4 regions of the Psychrobacillus sp. FSL K6-4046 genome follow, and region 1 is predicted to be linked to each of the others. Evidence: riboswitches for the same ligand, from Rfam matches in the RefSeq annotation. Region 1 holds a riboswitch; each other region holds the start of a gene.
What was found. A riboswitch is a leader RNA that binds a small molecule or an ion and turns the genes downstream of it on or off. The one in region 1 is predicted to bind S-adenosylmethionine.
Positions count from the first base shown of each region.

Region 2: linked by a shared signal. The riboswitch ahead of MKY09_RS14130 (ATP-binding cassette domain-containing protein) and the one ahead of MKY09_RS05600 (methionine ABC transporter ATP-binding protein) in region 1 are both predicted to bind S-adenosylmethionine.
Region 3: linked by a shared signal. The riboswitch ahead of metA (homoserine O-succinyltransferase) and the one ahead of MKY09_RS05600 (methionine ABC transporter ATP-binding protein) in region 1 are both predicted to bind S-adenosylmethionine.
Region 4: linked by a shared signal. The riboswitch ahead of MKY09_RS10410 (MetQ/NlpA family ABC transporter substrate-binding protein) and the one ahead of MKY09_RS05600 (methionine ABC transporter ATP-binding protein) in region 1 are both predicted to bind S-adenosylmethionine.

Region 1 is NZ_CP152020.1:1,159,906-1,164,447, reverse strand. Features, by position in the region: gene MKY09_RS05610 (MetQ/NlpA family ABC transporter substrate-binding protein) at 521-1,324, opposite strand; gene MKY09_RS05605 (methionine ABC transporter permease) at 1,338-2,006, opposite strand; gene MKY09_RS05600 (methionine ABC transporter ATP-binding protein) at 1,999-3,024, opposite strand; SAM riboswitch class I at 3,116-3,220, opposite strand; gene MKY09_RS05595 (thioredoxin family protein) at 3,260-3,580, opposite strand; gene MKY09_RS05590 (toprim domain-containing protein) at 3,591-3,941, opposite strand; gene gcvH (glycine cleavage system protein GcvH) at 4,016-4,396, opposite strand; gene MKY09_RS05580 (arsenate reductase family protein) at 4,470-4,542, opposite strand, start outside.
Region 2 is NZ_CP152020.1:2,858,646-2,863,187, reverse strand. Features, by position in the region: gene MKY09_RS14140 (MetQ/NlpA family ABC transporter substrate-binding protein) at 1-403, opposite strand, end outside; gene MKY09_RS14135 (methionine ABC transporter permease) at 415-1,077, opposite strand; gene MKY09_RS14130 (ATP-binding cassette domain-containing protein) at 1,067-2,092, opposite strand; SAM riboswitch class I at 2,241-2,349, opposite strand; gene MKY09_RS14125 (AzlD domain-containing protein) at 2,943-3,251, opposite strand; gene MKY09_RS14120 (AzlC family ABC transporter permease) at 3,253-3,936, opposite strand; gene MKY09_RS14115 (TVP38/TMEM64 family protein) at 4,071-4,542, shown strand, end outside.
Region 3 is NZ_CP152020.1:2,022,954-2,027,495, reverse strand. Features, by position in the region: gene abc-f (ABC-F type ribosomal protection protein) at 1-930, shown strand, start outside; SAM riboswitch class I at 1,015-1,118, shown strand; gene metA (homoserine O-succinyltransferase) at 1,264-2,172, shown strand; gene speD (adenosylmethionine decarboxylase) at 2,626-3,441, shown strand; gene MKY09_RS09995 (DUF5694 domain-containing protein) at 3,653-4,369, shown strand.
Region 4 is NZ_CP152020.1:2,101,328-2,105,869, forward strand. Features, by position in the region: one part of gene MKY09_RS10400 (IS3 family transposase) at 1-403, opposite strand, end outside; one part of gene MKY09_RS10400 (IS3 family transposase) at 403-628, opposite strand; gene MKY09_RS10405 (hypothetical protein) at 785-1,438, shown strand; SAM riboswitch class I at 1,764-1,877, shown strand; gene MKY09_RS10410 (MetQ/NlpA family ABC transporter substrate-binding protein) at 1,971-2,780, shown strand; gene MKY09_RS10415 (ATP-binding cassette domain-containing protein) at 2,963-3,982, shown strand; gene MKY09_RS10420 (methionine ABC transporter permease) at 3,979-4,542, shown strand, end outside.

The DNA.
Region 1 (4,542 bases):
TTAATTTGGTAATTAAACCTATTTGTGATGAAACATTTAAGAGAGTATATGTAGGTTTTTATGGGTTCGATCGAGGGATTAGTTTAACTGGTTTATGGGCGGTTCTGACGTTTATGGGCACTTTTCTTTCATTTATGGGTCAGTTTCAACTGGTTTATGGGCGCTTTCACACCCTTTATGGGACACTTTGCACTAGTTTACGGGCGATCCTCGCGTTTATGGGCGCTTTTCTTTCATTTATAGGTTAATTCCAACTGATTTATGGGCGCTTTCACACCCTTTATGGGACACTTTCCGCTAGCTTATGGGCGGTTCTCACGTTTATGGGCGCTTTTCTTTCATTTATGGGTCAGTTTCAACTGGTTTATGGGCGCTTTCACACCCTTTATGGGACACTTTCCGTTAGTTTACGGGCGGTTCTCACGTTTACGGGCTTTCTCCCCCTTAACCCACACCTCTCCCACCCCACAAAAAAAAAGCAAGCACACCAGGTGCTTGCTTCACTCTACAACTATATCAATTATTTCACCGGAACTACTGCTCCGCCCCATTCTTCTAAGATGAAATCTTGAATTTCTTTGGATTGTAGTGCTTCTACTAGTGCTTTGATGCGCTCGTCTTTTTCGTCACCTGCGTTTACCGCTACTAGGTTTACGTATGGAGATTCTGAGTCTTCAATTGCGATTGCATCCTCTAGTGGATTTAAGCCAGCATCGATTGCGTAGTTGGAGTTGATTAGCAATGCGTCGCCTTCATTGTTTTCATATAGCTGAACCATTAAAGCAGCTTCGTAGTTTGGATCGAATTCTAGGTTTTTCGGGTTGTCTATAATGTCATCAATTTCTGCTTTTGTTTTATCTATTCCCTCAGCAAGTGTAATTAGCCCTTCTGCTTCTAGCATTGCTAGCACACGGCCATGGTCAGCAACCGAATTACTCATTAGGATCGTTGCTCCTTCAGGAAGCTCTTCAATCGAATCATACTTTTGAGAGTAAAGACCAATCGGCTCGATATGGATGCCACCAGCATTTACGAAGTCATAGTCGAAATCATTCATTTGTGATTCTAGATAAGGAGCATGTTGAAAATAATTGGCATCTAGGTCGCCATTATTTAAGTCTTTATTTGGTAGTACGTAATCTTGGTACGTTTCAATTTGAAGCTCAATGCCTTGTTCTTCTAAAATAGGTACTACCTGCTCTAAAATTTCTGCGTGCGGTACGTTAGAGGCACCAACAACTAATTTGTCGCTATCCTCATCACCACAAGCAGCAAGCGTTAATGCACTAACAGATAATAAAACCCCAGCCAATAATTTTTTCATTTTCAATCTCTCCCTATCTTTTATCAATTTTTGTAGTAATAATATCGCCAATCCATTGTAGAATAAAGACGATGATTAATATTAAAATAGTAGCAATAAGCGTTACATCTCCGCGTCCACGTTGGAATCCATCTAAAAATGCTAGATTCCCAAGTCCTCCAGCTCCAATAATTCCCGCCATTGCTGTATAACCAACTAGTGATATACAAGTTACGGTAATACCAGATACTAAGGCTGGCATCGATTCTGGCAATAAAACCTTCCAAATGATTGTAGAGGTTTTAGCACCCATCGATTTAGCTGCCTCTAAAACACCCTTGTCGATTTCTCGTAGTGCGATTAAAACCATACGGGCATAAAATGGAGCCGCTCCAATTACTAATGCAGGGATGGCCGCATTCGGACCACGCATCGATCCCGTCAACAACGTTGTAAATGGTATCAACAAAATGATTAAAATAATAAACGGAATAGAACGGAAAATATTGACTACTCCACTGGTCAACCAGTTTGCTATTTTATTTGCCCATGCTTGGTGTGGGCTTGTCAAAAATAATAATAGTCCTAAAATTAGTCCAAAGATTGCTGTTAGGACTGTAGAAATTGCAGTCATATAAAGGGTTTCTATAGTGGCTTCCCACATTTTAGGCCAATCAACATTTGGAAATAACGATTCAATCATTGTTGATCACCTCAGTTTTAACTTTTTGCGAGTGGATAAATTGAATGGCATCTTCCACCGCTTGTTCATTTCCATCGATTTGCAGGATTAGTGTCCCGAACGCTCCACTTTTCGTGTGAGAGATATTCCCTTGGACAATGTTTACCTCTAAATCGAACTGTTTGATTAATCTCGAAAGAATTGGTTGCTCTGTAGTATCTCCAACGAAAACGAGCTTAACTAGCTTGCCGTTTGGATAAAGCTTAACTAGGTTTTGAATGGTTTGAATTGGCTCTTTAGAATCTGAAATTTGAGAAACGAAACGCTTTGTAATAGGCTGTTGTGGCTTTTGGAATACCTCAAGCACATCTCCCTCTTCTACAACTTGCCCATTTTCCATAACCGCTACTCGGTTACAGATCTTTTGAATAACTTGCATCTCATGGGTGATTAACACAATGGTTAATCCTAGTTTTTCATTAATGCTTACGAGCAAGTCTAAAATGGAGTCGGTTGTTTCAGGGTCAAGAGCTGATGTTGCCTCATCACAAAGCAATACCTCTGGACCATTAGCCAACGCTCTTGCAATTCCTACGCGTTGCTTTTGTCCTCCAGATAATTGAGATGGGTAAGAGTCTCCTCTTCCTTCCAATCCAACAAGGCTTAAAAGCTCCTCTACTCTAGCTTTTCTTTTTTCCTTTGGAACTCCTGCAATTTCTAATGGGAATGCTATATTTTCAGCGACTGTTCGCGACCATAGTAAATTGAAATGCTGGAAGATCATGCTTACTTTTTGACGAAAGCTTCGAAGCTTGTCCTCATTAATAGATGTAATTTCCTGGCCATTCACTGTAATATGACCGTCAGATGGCTTTTCTAGCCCATTCAACAAACGTATTAGCGTACTCTTGCCCGCTCCGCTGTATCCAATAATCCCGAAAATTTCTCCACGCTGTATGTCCAGATTTACACTATCAACTGCAACGATTTCTCCTTGCTTTGTAATAAATCTTTTCGAAACTTCTTTTAAACTAATCAAGTAAATCTGACCACCTTTCCTAATAAAAAACCCCTTCTGCAAAAGAGCAGAAGGGGTGTATGTTATCTATTTAAAATAACGTTCATCCATTCTCTCATTTCCCAAAGCTATAGCTTTGCGTGACTTGGCACCATTTCACTTTCATGACGGTTGCCGGGCTTCAAAGGGCACTTCCCTCCACCTCTCTTAATAAGAGCGACACTATTAAATTGTGTTTTCAACATAACGAATATTATCATAGGTTTCCATCTTCGTCAATAGCCTTTATTGTTTCCAATAAGTAAGGAACTGATTGAAAAGCATAGATTTTCTTTTCCACTTTCCCATGTTTTGTAATAAGAAGACAAGGGACGCTTTCAATTTCCTGTTCTATCGCCAAATCACCTAGAAAATTAATATTTGCCTGACCAATTGGATAGGTAACCATTTCTTTAATAACATTCATCATTTTACTTGCTACCTGACACGTTCCACACATAGGCGTATAGATATAAAACAAGGTAAGTGTTGAATTGTTTTTAGCGCTATCCCATTGTTCTCTAGTCCATTCATTCATACACATCATCCTAAGGTAAAAATTCTTTTTTCACCTTAATATTAACACGTTTTAATATAGATGCCAAAACCTTCGCCGGTGTGTTTGCTACTTCGCCATACGTCGGGTTCGTATACAAATGAATTGCCTCTGGATACTCCTTCCTAACGACCGATCGAATTTGTTCCCCGGATTTGTCTGCATCTAGAAAAGCATAAATCGGCAAGCCATCATAAGGGCTTAATAGCTCCTCCAATTTTACATCGGATATCGTTCCATTAGTACATATAATTTCTGGAGATTCATCGAGAAGGCTTAATAATTGCAGCTTATCAGACCTACCCTCAACGATAATAATTTTATCACTAAATACATGTGCCATTTAGCTTCTCTCCCAACTTATCCTTTCCTTTATTATATGAAAAAAACGCCGATTATTAACCGGCGTTTTCATTATTACTCTGCTATTAATTCTTCGTACTTTTCAGGAGATAATAAGCTGTCCACTTCTGATACGTCAGAAGGCTCAACCACGATCATCCATGCATTTTCATAAGGTGATTCATTAACAAATTCGGGGCTATCTTCTAGCTCAGTATTTACTTCTACTACTTTACCACTGATAGGTGCATATAATTCTGAAACAGTTTTTACGGATTCAACGCTACCAAAAGCGTCTCCTGCCTTGATCTCATCGCCAACTTGTGGAAGTTCAACGAATACGATATCTCCAAGTTCAGATTGTGCAAAATGAGTAATTCCAATACGGACATTTCCGTCCTCATTTTTTACCCATTCATGTTCAGCTGAGTACTTAAAATCTTTAGGTACGCTCATAAATAAACCCCTCTCAAATAATTAATCCATTCTATTTAATATTCACATATTTTCATAGTAAATACAAGGTGCTTTAAGAGGTTTTCCACATGTCTTCAAACTGCTCTTCTTTAAAACCAAGCGTTAGCTTATGTCCATTATATACA
Region 2 (4,542 bases), 1.7 Mb from region 1:
GAATAGCAATTTTATCGCCTTTTTTGATTTCACTGATGTCTTTAATTTTTTCTGAATAAACGCCAAGAGGAGCAAACATGGTTGAACCAATTGGAACAAGGTCATTTCCGCTTTCTTTTACATATTGAGAAAGGAAGGAAATATGCTGGAAGGCATTTAAATCGATATCTCCCTGTGCTAAGGCATTATTGGGTAAAGTGTAGTCTGCAAACTCGATTAACTCAATTTCAATTCCTTCTTTAGCTGCTTTCTCTTTTAAAACTGGCCATTGGGCACCATCAGAGCCATTCACACCAATTTTCACCTTAACTGTATCCTTGTCTGAAGCAGCTGAAGAGTCGTTACAAGCTGCTAAGACTATTGCTGCCAAAAGAGCAATGACTAATAAACTAATTTTTTTCATATCTATTCTCCTTATCGTCTGATGAATTTTTTAGATAATGCATTTCCTAACCACTGGGCAAGCTGAACTAAAACGATGAGTATTATAACGGTTACGAGCATAACACTTCCGTCGAAACGCTGATATCCATAGGTCATTGCTATATGACCGAGTCCGCCTCCACCGACTGTTCCTGCCACAGCAGAAAAGTCTATTAAGCTAACAGTTATAAAGGTTAAACCGAGAATAAGAGGTCCTAATGCTTCTGGTATTAAAACTGTGAATATAATCCGTAATGGACTAGCACCCATTGCTTGAGCCGCTTCAATTACTCCGGGATCTATACTCACTAAGTTATTTTCAACTACTCGAGCAATAGAGAAGCTGGCGACGATTGTCATTGGAAAAATGGCGGCCGCAGTACCAATCGTAGATCCCATTACTAATCTAGTGAGCTGCGAGATGGCTACTAAAAAGATGATAAAGGGAATTGGTCGAATAATATTAATCAAGATGTTCAACACCTGAAATACAATTTTATTTTCTAAAATGTTTCTTTCTCGTGTTACAAATAATAGAAGACCAATCGTTATTCCTAAAATAGAACCAAAGATAAGAGTGGCAATCACCATAATAATGGTTTCTCCTGTTGCTTCTACAATCCTCGGCCAGAAAGTACTCCAATCAACCTTCATGCTTTGCCACCTCCTGAATGTCAACGATTGTCTCTAGCTCATTAATGGCACTTTGAATTGCCACGGTGTCGCCTTCAAAAGACACGATTAAATCTCCAAAAAGCCTTTCCTGTAACTCTCGTATAGAACCATAAACAATATTGAAATGAATGCGATGCTTCTGAGTTACTTGAGATAAAATGGCTTTATTTGTTACGTCGCCCTTGAAGATTACTCGATAAAAGCCGTTGCCTCCTCGAGAACGCCAATCCTCTAAGATTTGAGGAGAAGGTAAATCCTGTTGCACAGATCGTATAAAGCGCTGAGAGGTAAGATGCTGTGGATCAGTAAATACATCGAATACGTCTCCTGATTCAATAACCTCTCCATTTTCCATGACAGCTACTCGATCGCAAATGGACTGAATGACGTGCATTTCATGTGTGATTAACAAAATGGTAATTCCAAATTCCTTATTCACCTTTTTAAGTAAGCGAAGGATTTCTGCAGTAGTTTCTGGATCCAATGCAGAAGTTGCTTCGTCACAAATGAGAATATCAGGTGAGGTAGCAAGTGCCCGAGCAATACCAACACGTTGTTTTTGACCACCAGACAACTGGCTTGGATAATCTTTCTCTTTATCAGAGAGCCCGACAAAGCTAAGAAGTTCGTTCACCCTTTTTGTAATTTCATTTTTACTCAAGCCTGCTAGCTTTAGAGGGTAAGCAATATTTCCGCCAACTGTGCGAGAGTGGAACAAGTTAAAGTTTTGAAAAATCATTCCAATATTTCTTCGTCTTGCTCGTAACTGTTTGGAAGTCAATGATTTGACATCGATATTCTGAATAAATACAGAGCCTGCAGAAGGACGTTCCAGCATATTAACTAGTCGAAGCAGCGTACTCTTTCCTGCACCACTAAATCCTATAATGCCAAATATCTCACCTTCTTTTATTTTTAGAGAAACATCTTTTACTGCATGCACCTCCCGCTTGCCAAGACGAAAGGTCTTGGAAACATTTTTAAACTCGATCATTCAAATTACCTCCTCATACATCATTGGTTCGTTACAGACAAAGGATAGTCATCTACCTTTCTATCACGAGAAAAAGAGAGCTTCCTTGTTCTTATCTAAAAACGATAAGAAAAAGAAAGCTCTCCAAAATTTACGAAAAAGCCAACTTTTCTCATCTTTCAAGCAGTGCGCTTGCAGGAGTTGGCACAGTATTCAAAGATTTGAACCTGTTGCCGAAACGTCATAGGGCCTGATCCCTCGGTTTCTCTAGATAAGAAAGTGATGTGCTATTTAATTGTTGTAAGAATTGTTTTAAACTTTAAACAATAAAAACATAACCGTCAAGAGGTTTTTAAAAATAGGGTAATTTGAACCACTTAATTGATTAATTGAATATAAATTTTTGAAGGGCTCAAAAAAATAATAAATAACATAGTTTTATATTCATGGATGAGCTATAAGGCTATGTTAAAGAGTAGGGGTGATTTATGATGCATACAAAAGAAATCTATAAATCAGAGAGTTGAATTGATTTCCGCGCCAACCGGACGCTTTCCGTGGGGTGAGCGATAAGCCATCACCCATCGCTTGCGCGCGTGGTTGTGATGTCTTATCTGTCTCACTCATCCCACTGGAGTCGCCGTCTGGCGCTCCAATCAATAAATAGGAACATCCTTGATACATCGATATATTGATTATAAATTTACTTGCATAAACAAAGCAAAAAAACTGTTGCCAACCCCAATTTCATAATTTATTTGATAGTCATTTGAATATGTTTACAGTCACTATAAATAAGAATTGTTAGTCCAAATAAGCCAATAACTTTAACATAGCTTTAATAAATAAAATTTTTAAAGAAGTTAAACCTTTATATAAAGAGGCTATAAACTGCTAAAAAACCAACTGTTCCAAGGACGACAACCATCACATTTTGAAATAAAAAGGCGAGAGTAAAAGCAATGATAGCGCCTATAAAACCAAATAATATATCGCCTTCTTGTATGTATAAAACTGCTGGAAATATTAATGCTCCTAAAACAGCAAAAGGTATATTACGTAATATACCTGAAAGAACAGGTGGCAGTTCCTTGCCTTCCAAAAATGTTAAAGGAAATGCCCGAGGAATGTAAGTAACAACTGCCATGCCAAAGAGCATCCACCAATACCAACTACCCAATTTATAACACTCCTTTTGGCAAGCTTTTTTGTTTTCTTGCATAGATGATTTCAACTAGAATAGAAGAAGCAAGCGTTGCGACTAATATAGACCATCCAGTAGAAAGTAAGCTAGTCCAGTAAAAAAAAGCATTAATCACAGCAGAAATGAGGGCTAGCATCACTACTTTTCGGTTACCCTTCATAGACGGGACTAGTAATCCTATGAACATGGCATATAAAGCTATAGCCATCGCTGCTTTTAAAAAAGCAGGGAGGTTTGCACCAATCGCATGACCAATTGCAGTGAAGACAACCCAGCTACTATAGGCAATAATCACGACACCAAATGCAAACGGGGTGGAAATTTTCTCGCCTTTTTTAGTAGCAAGAACCGAAAAGGCTTCGTCCGTTATCCCAAATGCATAAATGCCTTTAATCCATCGTTTCTCGCTTTGCATCTTTTCATTGAGTGATGCCGTCATAAGAAAGTGACGGATATTCACTACAAAAGTATTTAATACAATTAATATAGGGTCTACCCCTTTTGTAATAAGCGTTAAGGACATATATTGGGCTGCTCCAGCGTAAACAAATATGCTCATGGCGGTTGCCTCCAGAAGAGACAATCCTGAGGTTTTTGCTAATAGGCCAAAGGTGAGAGCCACGGGAAAATAACCAATAGCGATACTTAGTCCATCCCGCATCCCGCTCGCGAAAGATCTATTCACAAAATATTCACATCCTTTTTACATAATGAAAAAATTATACTATAAGAGTATAGTTTTATGTATACAATAAAAGGGGAAAGTATAAATATACATAGGCGGAGGAGAGAGACATGCCAGATTGGTTATCGTTTGAGACACTTACTGATTTAACAAAAGAATATCGGACACTTGGCCCGATTATCGGCATTCTTCTGCCCTTTCTGGAAGCCTTTCTGCCATTTTTACCATTAGTGGTTTTTATCGTTGCTAACGTAGCTGCTTATGGTTTATTGTTTGGATTTTTATTATCATGGGTTGGTTCCTTTGTTGGAGCTTATACCGTCTTTTTAGTTATTCGTAAATATGGACGGGCCAGAGTTTTAGGTTTTATAACTAGGCATGAAAGAATACAAAAATTAATATTATGGGTAGAGAGGAATGGTTTTGGACCACTATTCCTATTGATCTGTTTCCCTTTTACTCCATCTGCTCTGGTTAATATCGTAGCAGGGTTATCAAATATAAAAAAACATACGTATTTATGGACTGTAGCCTCAGGAAAGCTCATTATGATTTTTGTCGTTAGCTTTATCGGCTCAGATC
Region 3 (4,542 bases), 860 kb from region 1:
GATCCTAAGAAAATGAGTCTATCTTTTGACGCGGCACCCCGAAGCGGAAAAGAAGTTGTCATAATGGAAGAGGCTTTCAAAAGCTTTGGTGAAAAAATGTTATTAAACAGTGCAGAGCTTCATGTATATTGGAAGGACCGTCTTGCAATCGTTGGTAGGAATGGAACGGGTAAAACTACCATTTTGAATATTCTTAGAGGAGTAGAGTTAATAGATTCGGGTGAAGCTCGATTTGGTAGTAATGTGCGCCATGGATATCTTTCTCAACATTTCGAAATAACAGATCCAAAAGCTCGCTTAATAGATATTTTTAGAGCAGAAGTAAATGTGGCAGAAGGAGAGGCTCGACACATTTTAGCGAAGTTTATGTTCTATGGGGCGGATGTTTTTAAAAGAATTGCTGATTTAAGCGGAGGAGAAAGAATGCGACTCCGTCTTGCTCAGCTAATGCATCAAGACATAAATTGTCTCATATTAGATGAGCCAACGAATCATCTTGATATTGATTCACGAGAAGTATTAGAGGAAGCGCTAGATGATTTTACAGGGACTATTATTGCTGTATCTCACGATAGATATTTTCTAAATAAACTATTTCCAAGGACTGCTTGGCTAGAGCATGGCGAGCTTACCACATTTGAAGGCCCTTACGAATGGGCAAGGGAAAAATGGAATGAGTTTTGCTCGAAAGAAAATACTAGGAAAGAAATAATCAATCAGCCATTAAAAGAAGCAACACCTGCCAAACAACAAAAGGAAATTCCTTTGGAAAAGCGAATAAGTGAGCTCGAAAATGTTATAGGTGAGCTAACTAAACAAATTAGCATAGAGAATGATTGGGAAAATTATGAGGCATTAAGCTTGGAAAAACTTCGGGTAGAGGAGCAATTGGAGCAATTATTGGAGAAATGGCTAGATTTAGCAGAATGACCCGAATACTTTTCAAAATGGGTTGATATAAGTAATAGAGCGTGCTAATATAACTTATTAACGAATAATTTAAATAATTTAATATTCTTATCAAGAGAAGTGGAGGGATTAGGCCCTGTGATACTTCGGCAACCTCTGTTGTACAGAAAGGTGCTAATTCCTAACAAGACGATCTTGGAAGATAAGAGCTAGTTAGCAAATTCCTGCCTCTCTTTTCTTACATGGAAAGAGAGGTATTTATTTTAATAATTGCCTTGCTCCTGTTCGATTTCCTACTTAGTTTGAGGCGAAATCACAGGTGCTCTTGCACATTTCATTGGGAGGGGAAAGTCATTGCCTATCAATATTCCGAAACAATTACCTGCAGCTAAGCTGTTAAAAGAAGAGAAAATTTTTCTCATGGATCAAGAGCGTGCTTACAAGCAGGACATCCGTCCACTTAACATTATTATTTTTAATCTAATGCCTGAGAAGGAAAAAACGGAGCTTCAGCTATTAAGGCTTCTGGGGAATACCCCAATACAAGTGAATATAACCTTTATGAATACAGCGACGCATGAATCCAAGAATGCCAGCAAAACCCATTTGGATACTTTCTACACGACATTTGATCAAATAAGAGAAAAAAAGTTTGATGGGATGATTATCACTGGTGCTCCAGTAGAACAGTTGCCATTTGAGGAGGTCGATTACTGGAATGAAATGAAGGAAATAATGGAATGGTCTAAATCAAATGTTACCTCCACCTTACATATTTGTTGGGGCGCGCAGGCTGCACTGTATTATCATTTTGGTATAGATAAATTCACACTTTCTCGTAAATGCTCGGGAGTGTATCGGCATATATTAACTGACCAAGTGGAGAATTTAATAAGAGGATTTAATGAAGAGTTTAATGCTCCCGTATCTCGTTACACTTCTGTATCTGAAGAAGAAATAGAAAAGCATGAGCGACTAACTATTTTATCCACTTCGGAGGAAGCAGGTGTGTTTCTTGTAAAATCGAACGACAATAAAATGGTGATGGTCACTGGTCATTTAGAGTATGATGCGCACACATTAGCAGAGGAATATCATAGAGACATAACTAAAGGAATAGATATTGAGATGCCCAAATACTATTTCCCAAATAATAATCCCTCTAATAAGCCATTAAATACATGGAGGGCACATACACATTTATTATTTTCTAATTGGTTGAATTACTATGTTTATCAGGCTACTCCTTATAACTGGGAGTAAATAGAAAAATTATATATGAGTCAATTTCATAAAAAGCATTTTAAAGATTAAAAGTGAACATTATATATATTGATTGCAGCGGAGGGCGGCGACGTAAGCAGGGATGAGTGAGACAGATAAAAACGTTACAACCACGTGCGAAAGCGATGGGTGATGGCTTATCACTCACGCCACGGAAAGCGTCCGCGATATGAGCGAAAGTCAATTCTACTTTATTATTAAAAATCATATAAATTTTATTGTTCTCTTTTAATTGTTCGTGTTTTTCTATAAAAACAGGAATTTTGAAATTGACACATATAAACTCCTGTTTTAATATTCAGGAGTTTTTTATTGATTTTAGTTTTATTTATTCAAATATTAGGGAAGACAAAATTGAAGAGACATTGTATTTTGTGGATACACATATCTATAAAAGTATGATTTTCAATTATTGGAAGTGGGGTTATGTCTATGAGTTTGACACCAAAACAAAGAATCGAGTTACATGGTTTTAATAATCTGACGAAAACACTAAGTTTTAATATGTATGATATTTGTTATACAAGGACGAAGGAAGAAAGGGAAAAATATATTGAATACATTGATGAGCAATATAACGCTGAGCGTCTAACCAATATATTAACAAAAGTGTCCGAAATTATAGAAGCGAATATTTTAAACATAGCGCAACAGGACTACGAGCCCCAGGGTGCAAGTGTGACCATTTTAGTGTCAGAAGGACCCGTGGATCAAACACCGATAGAATCATTTAAGCAATCCCCTGGGCCTATACCAGAGGTCGTTCTTGGTCATCTAGACAAAAGTCATATTACCGTTCATACGTATCCTGAATATCATCCAGATGAAGGGATTAGTACGTTTCGAGCAGACATAGACATTTCGACTTGCGGAGAAATATCGCCCTTAAAAGCTCTAAACTATCTAATACATTCCTTCGAAACCGATGTAATGGTCATGGATTACCGAGTGAGGGGATTCACGAGAGACGTGAAGGGTCATAAATTATTCATTGACCACGATATTAATTCCATTCAAAATTATATTCCGAATGCCTTGCAGGAATATTACCATATGATTGATGTGAATGTTTATCAGGAAAATATTTTTCATACCAAATGTAAGCTGAAACAATTTGATTTGAATAACTACCTCTTTGGTTACAAGGAAGACGAGCTATCCAATGAAGAGAAAATCTCTATCACCAAAAAGCTTAAAACAGAAATGGATGAAATTTTTTACGCCAAAAACATGACACGAACCGAATAATATTAAGCTCTAAGTATCATGTTAAATCGTTCAAAATGAAGATAAAATCATCTAGAATAGCAGAGCAATTCGCATAGAATTTGCTCTGTTTTTTATTTTTCGTCTTCTTACCTTTATTCCTTTATATGGGAAAATAATAGAAAATTATGTTAACTCTGCGAGGTGTTAATGAAATTAATTTTAACCTATTGGGAGAGGATGATAATTAAAAATGACCAAAATCATGGTATTAGGGACATTTCATATGGGAAATACTTCTGATTTATACAGTGTAGACACGGATAACTTACGATCTACTAAAAGGCAAGAGGAGATAAGAAAAGTTGTAGATGCTATAAAAGAATTCCATCCTAACAAAATTGCATTAGAAGTTGAAAAAGAAAAAAATCACTTATTAAACGAAGAGTATCATCAATATTTAAATAATGAACTAGAGCTAGCAATAGATGAAATACATCAGTTTGGTTTTCGAGCGGCAGCGGAGTTAAAACACGAAGAGGTATATGCGATAGATTGGATAGAGAACGTTGGAAATCGATCAATCGGAGAAGTTCTGAATTGGGTAGAAAAAGAACAAACAGAGGTTTTTCAATTAATAGATACTTATCGTTCTAAGCTCATACTCCCACTAGGTGAAAAAAGGATAGATGAGCTAATTAGAAGCCTAAACGAAGAGAAATACATAAAAAAGCAACATGAAATGTATATGCATATTGCTCGTATAGGTCGGGGGAGCGACTATGTGGGGATTGATTGGATGAGATGGTGGTACCAACGGAATCTTATTTTGTTTGCAAACCTCGCTGAAATCTCCTCTTCGAATGATCGGGTACTTTTGATAATAGGAGCAGCTCATGTCCATTTGGTAGCTCAATTTTTAAAAGAAAGTGGACTATTTGAAATTGTTTCGGTTAGTGAGTTTCTTTAGATTTGTATTAATGTTTTATCGTTTACCCCCCATGGAAAAATTCCGGTAAGATTGTAAGCCAATTCTACTTCAGTATTAAAAAGCTATTGTTCTTGGTTTTCTACAAAAACGGTAATTATAAACATGAATTAAATATGATTGGTAAGGAGAAAATCTGTTGGTTAACTTAATAG
Region 4 (4,542 bases), 940 kb from region 1:
AAATTTTGTTCTAACAGGTTTTCACGTTCCACCACTTGTCCAGTGGAGGAAGTTGGTCGGTACTTCTTCACGATCGTTGATCGAATTCCAGCCTTTTTCATGATTCGCTGCACTCGATTTAAGCTGAAATCGACCTTTTCTTGGGTTAACAGATAATGAATTTTTGGTGCACCATAGCGACCTTTACTCTCCGCATGTATAGTTTGTATGCGTGCTAAAACCGCTTCGTTTTCCATGGCATACGAAGATTTTACTTTATGGAACGACTGGTAATACGTACTTCTTGGCACTTTTAGCACATCACACATCAATTGGATAGGAAAGTGTTCTTTCTCCTTTTCGATATGGTCAATAATCTCTTGGTCTGTTACTTTCTTGCGAATATGGTCATAGCCTTTTTTAGGATGTCTACCTCCTGTTGAAGCCGAAGGTTTTCCTTTTGGATTTCTGCGATTTGTGACGGTGTTAAACCCCCACTGTTTTCGATTGGGGAATGTGTTTTAATCCATTTATAAATAGTTACTTCAGAAATACCATATTCGCTACTGAGATTACTCACAGGTGTACCAGATCTGTGGAGTTCGACAATTGTTTGTTTAAATTCTTGGTTATACCGTTTTTGTTTCATTCCGGACACGTCCTCTCTATTTATAGGATAGAGACTTAACTAACTTGTGTCCATACATCCATACTAGCATCAGAACTCAAAGCCTATATATTAATTTATTTCAAAATATGAATGTAATTTATGTTACAATTGGTTAATTATTGTAGGAGGTAAAAAATGAAAAAAAATATTTTTATAGCGATTGTATTTACTTTAGTAGCGATATTTTCCTTCACTATCACATCAGAAGCTTCATCAACACAAGTTATGTGGGGGAAAACGGAATTAAAAAAAGGTCAGATTGGTAAAGTAACACTTTACGCAGATGTGGCAACATATAAGGCGGATGGCTCTAGAGGAAAAGTGTTACCAGCAGGTGGAGAGTATCGTGTCTATACATTCCGTACAGATATATACGGAGGAGAATACGGTCTAGGGGACGGATTGTTTGTCAATATGTACAGTGCTTTAAAGTATGAAACGCCTTCTAAAGCAAAACTTGCATTATTAGTAGATTCTTCTACAAAAGTTATGTGGGGAAAAACGGAACTTAAAGCAGGTCAAATCGGAAAGGTTACAATCCTTAAGGAAACTACTTTATTTAAAGTAATTAATAGTGTTGATGGTGGCGAACCTGGTCTTGAACCTATCCGACAATTAATGCCTAACGAAGAATTCCGAGTGTATTCAGCTAAACAACCACTTGATGGATATGTTCCCATGTATGGTCTAGGTGGTGGGTATTATATTGTACAAAACAATACCATGTTAAATGGAGTTACTGTAAAGTATGAAACTCCATCTAGAGCAAAACTTGCATTACTGAATTAAAATAGTCACCGAAGGGGCTTTAGTAAAAAAATGCACATAAAAAGTGAGCTTGGAGATACATTTCCAGCTCACTTTTTATATGAATTTTAAATCACCCCTTACCTTTAACATAACCATGAAAATAAAGCGTAAAGCTAAATGTAAACCTTTTAAATGCTCCCATCTTAGTATTTCCACATAAATCACTTTTGTATAATTATTTATATAATATTCTATTTGAATTTTTCTAAACAATTATAAAAATATAAAAATATCTATTGACTTCAATAGAGCAGTGTAGTAAATTCTTTCTATAGTAAAAACGAAAAACTTAATAGATTATTATCTCTTATCAAGAGTAGCTGAGGGACTGGCCCGTTGAAGCTCGGCAACCATCTATACTAAAAAAGTATAGAAAGGTGCTAAATCCTGCAAAACATTTTGTTTTGGAAGATAAGAGAGGACAATACATATTTGTGTGCCTCTCTTTCTTTTGAAAGAGAGGCTTTTATATTTATTCGTTTTTATTAATACATATTCAGGAGGAATTACAATGAAAAAATTTAGCTTAGTGTTATCAGGAGTTTTATTAACAGGGTTGCTCTCGGCTTGTGGTGATGATGCTACATCAGGACCATTAGATGAAAATAAATTAGTTGTTGGCGTTACGTCAGGTCCACATGAACAAGTTACTGAGGTTGTTGCTGAAATTGCAGCACGTGATGGACTAGAAATTGAGATTAAGGCTTTTTCAGATTTCATACTTCCAAACACTGCCCTTGATGAAGGAAGCTTGGACGCAAACAGTTATCAAACTCTACCTTTTCTTGACTCATTTAACGAAAATAATGATACAGAGCTAGTACCAGTCGCTGAGACTATTTTACTTCCAATGGGCGTTTATTCTGAAAAGTATACATCCTTCGATGAACTGCCAGATGGAGCTACCTTTGGACTACCGAATGATCCAACACAAGGTGCACGAGCTTTAGACATATTAGAAGTAAATGGTTTTATCAAAGTGAAAGAAGGTAAAAAAGGAAATGCTTCTATTCATGACATTGAAGAAAACCCTAAAAACCTTGAATTCGTTGAATTAGAGGCAGCGCAAATAGTAAAACAGCTTAGTGAGGTCGATGCTGCAGCAATCAATTCCAATTATGCTTTAGAAGCTGGTATTAACCCTGGAGAAGAATCAATTTTGTTAGAGTCAGCTGATTCCCCATACGTTAACCATATTGTTGTTCGTAAGGAAAACGAAAATGATCCTGCCATCCAAAAATTCATTAAAGCATACCATTCCGACGAAGTTAGAGAATTTATTGAAGAAGAATTCCAAGGCTCCGCACTAGCAGGTTGGTAAATTAGAAAAGCGTAGGCGCCTATCTCTAATCGACAGGCAAATGGGAAAATGCGAGGAGGCAGGTCCACAGCCACCGGAGTATTTTCCCATTTGACCCCGAGGGGCAAGGCGCCGAAGCTAGACATCAAGAAAAACGCAAGCGTATAGCTCTGCCGGCGTTTCTTTAGAAAGGAAGATCATTCATGATAGTTTTAGAAAATATTACCAAAGAATTCAACAGTAAAAGTAGTACGGTAAAGGCTGTAAATAATGTAAGCATACACGTAAAAAAAGGTGAAATTCATGGGGTTATAGGCTATAGCGGTGCAGGGAAAAGCACGCTCATTCGCTGTGTTAATCTCTTAGAGAAACCAACATCCGGAAAAGTATACATAAACGGCAATAACATTACCCCCCTCCCCCCAGCGAAGCTACGTATGGTACGAAATAAAATAGGAATGATCTTTCAAGGATTTAACCTTCTAAAAACAGCAACTGTTTATGATAATATTGCCATTCCATTAAAGCTACTCGGCTATGATAAAACAGAAGTAAAAAGTAGAGTAGAAAAGTACTTAGAAATAGTTGGTTTATCTGATAAGTATAAAAGCTATCCAAACCAGCTTTCAGGAGGGCAAAAACAACGCGTCGCAATAGCTAGAGCCCTTGCACAGGAACCCGAAGTACTATTAAGCGATGAAGCAACAAGTGCATTGGATCCTGAAACTACTGATTCCATTTTGGATTTGCTATTAAAAATAAATAAAGAGCTGGGTATCACTATTCTACTAATCACTCATGAGATGAATGTCATTCAAAAAATATGTGATCATGTGTATGTAATGGAAAAAGGAGAAGTTGTCGAAGCAAACACTGCGATTAACCTTTTTACAAAGCCAAAGCATCCAACAACAAAGAAGTTTTTAAGCACAATCAGTCAACGAAATCTATCCTCGTCTCTAATTTCTCAGCTCCATGTAACAGGTGCTGTTACACGTTTAACTTTCGTTGGAGAAAGCACTGGTAAGCCCTTAATAGCAGAGGTTAGCCAAAGATTTGAAGTCCAGCCTAATATATTAACCGCCAATATCATCGAGTTGAAAAATGGGATTGTGGGTAATATTGTCATCCATTTAGTCGGAGACCCGGACCAAGTTCAGTCTGCAATCCAATTTCTAAACGAACGCGGTGTTGAAACAGAAAACTTGGAGGTGCACTCATGAGTGGAATTGAACAATTTACCAATCAATGGCTCCCATTAATCGGAAAAGCCACCATAGAAACTTTCCAAATGGTAGGGATTTCTTTATTAATCTCCATCCTAATCGGTATTCCCTTAGGTATACTGATTGTTTTAACGAGACCTGGGCAAGCATTACAAAATGCAATCGTATACCAGTTAAGTAACCTTCTCATAAATGTTATTCGTTCTATACCATTTATCATTCTATTATTTTTTATCCTACCATTTACGAAATTCCTTGTTGGTACGACCATCGGTGTGAAAGGTGTTATCGTTCCGCTAGTTATTTATACTGCGCCCTACATCGCCCGTCTGATGGAGTCCGCCCTTTTGGAAGTTCAAAATGGAGTAATTGAAGCTTATACAGCCATGGGGATCAAAACACGGTTCATTATATGGCATGTGCTGCTGCGAGAGGCCCGACCATCTATCATATTAGGATTAACAATTGCAACGGTTGGATTAATAGGAGCAACTGCTATGGCTGGCATGGTCGGCGCTGGTGGTTTAGGAGATTTAGCTTATCGTTATGGACATTTA